DNA from 2 places in the Paenibacillus sp. FSL R10-2736 genome. Region 2 is predicted to be linked to the other one. Evidence: riboswitches for the same ligand, from Rfam matches in the RefSeq annotation. Region 2 holds a riboswitch; the other holds the start of a gene.

Region 1 (3,417 bases), on a different contig from region 2:
TTTTAACACGAAATAGCAATGACCGGGAACCTCCCCCTGCCTAAGCAGCGTGGCTCCCTTGCTGTATTCCTCAACAAGAATCTCCTCCAGAATGGCCTGCTGCTGCTCTTCACTGAGGGAGGTCAGCCGGGTCATATATTGGAGTAATCTATGCTTCATGTTTCGGATTCCTCCTTATAACGCTGCTGACAACATGTCAGCAGCGTTTGAACATTCTTGCACTCATGTATTGATTATACTAACATCGGCATCACTTTTCTCCTTCTTGCTTCGCATGGAGTACAGGACGAACAACAGAATGAACCATAGGGGAGTAAACAGCAGCGCCGGACGGGTATCATCTGCGAACAGCATAATGATCAGAATAGCAGCAAACAACGTTAATACCGCATAATTGATAACCGGTGTGAACGGTGCTTTGAATTTGGACGCGGCATGTAAGTCCGGACGGTTTTTCTTATACTTGATATGACATACGAGCACAACCCCCCACACCCAGATGAAGCAAATGGCGCTGATCGTTGTAACGATGCCGAAGGCCTGGCCCGGAATAAGCTTGCTGAGCAGCGCCCCGGCCGATATAACTATTGTAGAAATAAATAAAGAGTTAGCAGGCACATGATTTCGGTTCAGCTTGCCGAGCTGCGGGGAGGCCTGATCCCTTCTGCTCAGATTATACAGAATCCGGCTGGTTGAGAACATCCCGCTGTTGCAGGCGGAAGCCGCTGAGGTTAAGACGACGAAATTGATAATACCTGCAGCAACCGGAATCCCGACCAGATTGAAGGTCCGCACAAAAGGACTTTCAGCCGCACTGAGCTGGGTCCACGGGTTAATGCACAGCAGGACGAAGAGCGCGCCTACATAGAAGAAGAGAATCCGCAGAGGAATTTTGTTAATCGCCGACGGAATATTTTTCTCCGGATCTGCTGTTTCTGCGGCTGATACACCCACAAGCTCCACACCGACATAAGCGAACACAACCATCTGGAAGGAAAATAAGAAGCCCTTGACACCGTTCGGGAACACACCCCCGTGCTCCCAGAGATTGCGGACCGTCACCGATCCCGCATCCGTCTTGAACCCGATGACCAGCAGAATGATTCCCAGGCCAATTAAGGCAAGAATCGTGACGACTTTGATGAGAGCAAACCAGAATTCGAGTTCGCCGAAGCTTTTGACCGTCAGCAGATTGAGTCCTAACAGAATAATCAGGCAGATGACGGCCGGTACCCACTGCGGGATATCGAACCAGTACTGCACATAGACGCCCACTGCAATCACATCCGCCATCGCCGTCATAATCCAGCAGAACCAGTAGGTCCAGCCTGTAATGAACGCAGCCCGCGGTCCCAGATAGTCTTCAGCAATGTCCGTAAAAGATTGATATCCCGCTTTGGAGAGCAGCAGCTCACCCAGCGCCCTCATCACAAAAAACACGGCAATTCCCACGAGTAAATACGTGATCATAATGGACGGCCCGGCCTGCTGAATCGCTCTGCCTGATCCCAGGAATAACCCTGTACCAATCGTGCCGCCGATAGCGATCAGCTGTACATGCCGGTTCGCCAAATCTCTCTTTAATTCTGTCTGTGCCATTGCCTTTTTCCCCCTTAATGTGTACAACGCTTTGCTGCCAAATAACATAAAAAAGAGATTGGATGTCATCCAATCTCCCGGTTCATAAGAATATCAAAATAAGCTACCTGCGCCGCTGACCGTAATTAATCAGCATAACAAATACAAATTCCGTACTCTTCTGTCCTTTTGCCTGAGATTGTGAACCCTTCGGCGCTACGGTCTCCCGCAGTCTCTCCAGAAGCTGCTCCTGCTATAGTGTGATCCATAGCAATCATAGCCCGTGTAATGTATTAAATTGGTGAAGCGTTAATGCATTCTGATATTCTAACATATTACTCGGCATGTGAGTATTGAACAGTGATAAAAGTCTCCTACCTATGGCTAGATGTCTAGGGTGCGCTCCTGCACTGCAGCGGCATAAATGTTGTACGTTTTGCAACTTGGATGCGCAGACACCCGGTTGTTTAGATAGATTGTTGTATGAAATACAAGAATTTCCACGCTAAACCGTATGAAGGAGGAGAAATGCTGCCTTTTGTACAACAATTTTCGATTTAGTCCAATTTAATGAATCGAATGTTGTATTTTGTATAGGATTTTAGAAAGTCACGGGCACGGAGGATGAGTTTGCCGGTAATACCTTGGCTCTGCATTAAAAAAAAGCAGACAGGCAACAGCCCATCCGCTCATTTGATCCAACATTATTAAGCTATTTATTTAATGATTACATAATCCAGGCCAACCAGCTTGGCGTAGGTTACGATCTGATCTGTAGTCAAGTTGAGCGACACCACGGTATGGTGGCCGCCGCCGTTCTCGATCCATGCTTTAATTCCATCCTGGAAGTTAGGCTTCACCTGCCAGAGCACACGGGCCACTGGAAGATTCGGAGCCGGAACCGTCGGCTCGAAGGCAGTAACTTCATTGATCAGCAGCTTGTAATGCGTGCCAAAGTCAGCCATCGATACCACAACGCCTTCGCCGGCTTTGCCGTCGAATACGAGACGGGCCGGATCTTCGCGGTCGCCGATACCCAGCGGAGACACAAGCACCTTCGGCTTGTTGCTGGCCAGGCTCGGGTCAACCTCAAGCATGTGGGACTGCAGAATCGCTTCCTGTCCGGCAGCCATTTCGTAGGTGTAATCTTCCATGAATCCGGTGTTCAGGTTATGGCTCATCACCTTCATCAGGCGGTCCAGGGCTGCTGTCTTCCAGTCCCCTTCGCCGGCGAAGCCGTAGCCTTGTGCCATCAGACGCTGAACGGCAAGACCGGGAAGCTGCTTCATGCCGTGCAGGTCTTCGAAGTTCGAAGTGAACGCATTGTAGTTGCCGGCATCCAGGAAGCGTTTGAGGGCAATTTCATAGCTGGCCTGTACCTTCACGCTGGCTTCCCATGCTTCTTTGCTGTATGAACCGTAATCGAAATCATACTGCTCTGCATATTCAGCGAACAGCGCATCAATTTCTTCTTCCTTCACTTCGTTTACATACGCAACCAGGTCGCCGATCCCGAAGTAATCCACGGTCCAGCCGAACTGAATCTGGGCTTCTACCTTGTCGCCTTCGGTAACGCCCACGTTACGCATGTTGTCGCCGAAGCGGGCCACTTTGATGTTGAAGCTTTCGTTATACGCAACGGCAACGTCCATCCATTCGGCAATTTGCTTCTGGACTTCGGCGCGTTCCCAGTACCCTACTACCACTTTGTTCTGTTTCTTCAGGCGGGCATTGATGAACCCGTATTCACGGTCGCCATGGGCAGCCTGGTTCAGGTTCATGAAGTCCATATCCAGTGTGGCCCAAGGAATGCTCTCATTGTATTGCGTAGCCAGGTGC
Region 2 (3,417 bases):
TGGGTGTAATTACCAAATACGTGGAAGATAACAACCTTGGGGAGCAGATCTTTGTAGCGGATAAACCGCAGGGCATTGCCATCACGCTTAGCGACCGGTTCCTGTTCGATGCCGGCAAAGCCGAGCTGAAATCACCTGCCTTCCCGGCACTGCGCCAGCTCTCCGGCCTGTTCCGCGGAATCGGTGCTACGATCAGCATCGAAGGACATACCGACAATGTTCCGGTAACCGCCGCTTCAGATTACACGGATAACTGGGAGCTATCCGGCGCCCGCGCACTCTCTGTGCTGCGCTTCTTCCTGGATAACGAGGGGCTTAGCCCCGATACTTTCCAATATGCCGGTTACGCGGATACCAGACCTGCTTACGATAACACTACCGTTGAAGGACGGCAAAAAAACCGCCGGGTCGAACTCATTGTCCTGCGGCAGCTTCAGGAGAAAGAATAACGTGAATCCGCAAGCGAATCAGCTCAGAGTTCTGCAGATGAGAAGGCACGGCAACCATTTGCTAGTATAAGGAGATTGAACGCTATGCAGACTACAAACGGAACGACACCGGACGCCACCCGTTTTCTCTATTTTCTGCGGCAGCTGGTTTCGCTGATCATGATTGTTTTTGCCCAGGGAATAATTACCTTCTTCATTGGTTTATTATCTGTATTTATGATGTTCTTCTCCTCCGATTACTTCTGGGGGGACCTGGCCCATGTGTATCCTCCCGATAAACTGATGTATATAGGCATTGACTTCCTTATTGCCGGCGCAGCCTTTGCCCTGCCCTGGCTCGGGGTCTGGTGGATGCTGTACGGTTTGTCCGAGGATGGACGCATCCGCTGTTTCCCTCTTCTTTTACTCTTCGCTTATCTGACATTTGTGATCCTCTTTCTGCAGATCAATCCGGTCTATAACCCGGAAGCCATGATCCCTTCCTCCGCCGGGGAATCCACATTTCTGGTCTGTATGGGCATGTCTGCCGTGGTGCTTTTCCCGTTTTATTCGGCCGGTGTGTATTACTTCGTGCTCAAACCCAATACCCGTCCCAGAAAAAGATACCGGTTCCTATTGCTGTGCCTTATCTTTGCCGTTACGGGTCTGGCTCTGCTGCCCGCCCTTTGGCACTTGGCTCCCCGCATTTATCCGGGGCTGCTTAGCTTTCCGGAGTGATACAGAAACGCAAAAAGACAGACCTCTCACATTAGTGACATCTAATGTAATAAGAGAAGCCTGCCGTGTTCATCTTTTCGTAAATCCAGTTCAGTCACCTATTCTAAAAATCCGGGTACATAAACGGTTGAAACTATTCCCCAACCAGTTCCTTATAAGCAGCCGCATCCAGCAGACCGGATACCGCATCTGCGAACTCACCGTCTAATTCCAGCTCAAAAATCCATCCGCCGCCGTATGGCTGATCATTGATCAGCTCCGGGCTGGATTCGAGTGCGTCGTTGATCTTGGTAACCTTGCCGGATACCGGCGAATACAGCTCCGACACCGTCTTAACAGACTCGATACTGCCTACGCTGTCGCCTGCGGTAATGGCTGCGCCGACTTCCGGAAACTCAACAAACACGATGTCGCCCAATAAATGCTGCGCATGATCCGTAATTCCCACACGTACTACGCGTCCATCACCCTGCTGTGCCCATTCATGCTCTTCGCTGTATAGCAGGTTGTCCAACACTTCACTCATTTCCAAGCCGCCTCTTTTCCACATTTGGAGTTCTAAATTTAGTTATAGCCTAAGTTATGACCTTGCCTAATGTCAATATAACTGACAGGAAAATTAAATTTGTCATCTTTTTGACGTTTTTTGATTGACAGCGTGCTTGTAAACCCGGTTTAATGGAGTCAGTAGAAAAACATATGGTTTGCGAATGATGGCATAGGGAGAGACTGACCCTTAGGGGCAGCGCCGAAGGAGTAAGCCCGGGATGGGTGAATCTCTCAGGCAAAAGGACCTTTGCCGGACGCATCTCTGGAGAGCATCCACAGCCTGGACAACAGGAAACGGATCACCAACGGGGAAACCTGCGGGCAGGATAGCAGGGTAACTCTCAGGTACAAAGGACAGAGCGAACGTCTATTGATGCATGTTTGATGTGCATTGATGGACTTTCGCCTGTCCTTTTTTGCATGTAAACAGACTAAGGGGTGACACGATGGAGTCTTTGAGAAGAACGCCTTTTTATGATCTCTATGCCGCTTATGCGGAGTCCAGATGCATTGATTTCGGCGGCTGGGAGCTGCCGGTGCAGTTTACTGGCATCGTTAAGGAACATGAAGCGGTCCGCCAGCAGGCCGGGCTGTTCGATGTATCGCATATGGGTGAATTCATGGTTGACGGCAGCGGCGCTGAAGCCTTCCTGCAGCAGATGACCACCAATGATGTCAGCCGCCTTGCAGACGGCGCGGCGCAGTATACCCTGATGCTCTATCCGAGCGGCGGCGTAGTAGATGATCTGCTCGTCTACCGCCTGGGCCATGAGCGCTATATGCTCGTCGTGAACGCCTCCAATATCGACAAGGACTTCCAGTGGCTGCAGGAGCATCTCACCGCTGAATTCAGCGGTGTCAGCCTGAAGAATGTCTCTGATGAGACGCTGCTGCTCGCTCTGCAGGGGCCGCTGGCTGAGACGATTCTGGCCGAAGTTACCTCTGCCCCGCTCGCAGAGCTGAAGCCCTTCCATTTCATCGAACACGCCGAGGTCTGCGGCGTTTCTGTACTGCTCTCCCGCACCGGCTATACCGGTGAGGACGGCTTTGAGCTGTACGCCCCGGTCCACACAGCAGCTGCACTCTGGAATGGTCTGCTGGCCGCAGGCGCGCCGCATGGCCTGACCCCTGCCGGACTCGGCGCACGCGACACGCTCCGCTTCGAAGCCAAGCTGCCGCTGTACGGCCAGGAGCTCTCGGCGGATATTACGCCGCTCGAAGCGGGTGTCCAGTTCTTCGTGAAGCTGGACAAAGCCGGTTTCATCGGCCGTGATGCCCTGCTGAAGCAGAAGGAAGCCGGCCTCCCGCGCCGCCTTGTAGGCCTTGAAATGATCGACCGCGGGATTCCCCGCTCCCATTATCCCGTATATGCAGACGGTGTGAAGATCGGTGAAGTCACAACCGGCACACAATCACCGACGCTGAAGCGGAATCTCGGACTTGCCTTGCTGGATGCTGCCTATACTGAGATCGGCACAGAGGTGTATGTGGAGATCCGCGGCAAACAGCTGAAGGCTGCCGTGATCAAAGCCCCGTTCTACAAAAAGAGCCAAGGAGTGAAGCCGTAATGAAGCACCGCTATCTGCCTATGACGGAGCAAGACCGCGCAGAGATGATGGAAACTGTCGGGATTCAGTCCATTGATGAGCTATTCGCTGACATTCCTCAATCTGTCCGCTACCAGGGAACGATGCCAATGTCC

What was found. A riboswitch is a leader RNA that binds a small molecule or an ion and turns the genes downstream of it on or off. The one in region 2 is predicted to bind glycine.
Region 1: another riboswitch for glycine. It lies ahead of NSQ73_RS29520 (amino acid permease); the one in region 2 lies ahead of gcvT (glycine cleavage system aminomethyltransferase GcvT).

What each region holds. Positions count from the first base shown of each region.
Region 1 covers NZ_JBBOBN010000002.1:333,709-337,125, forward strand. The annotation lists gene NSQ73_RS29515 (Crp/Fnr family transcriptional regulator) at 1-159, opposite strand, end outside; gene NSQ73_RS29520 (amino acid permease) at 223-1,599, opposite strand; glycine riboswitch at 1,750-1,829, opposite strand; gene araA (L-arabinose isomerase) at 2,295-3,417, opposite strand, start outside.
Region 2 covers NZ_JBBOBN010000001.1:184,344-187,760, reverse strand. The annotation lists gene NSQ73_RS00765 (flagellar motor protein MotB) at 1-449, shown strand, start outside; gene NSQ73_RS00760 (hypothetical protein) at 534-1,166, shown strand; gene gcvH (glycine cleavage system protein GcvH) at 1,300-1,692, opposite strand; glycine riboswitch at 1,877-1,972, shown strand; glycine riboswitch at 1,976-2,075, shown strand; gene gcvT (glycine cleavage system aminomethyltransferase GcvT) at 2,162-3,283, shown strand; gene gcvPA (aminomethyl-transferring glycine dehydrogenase subunit GcvPA) at 3,283-3,417, shown strand, end outside.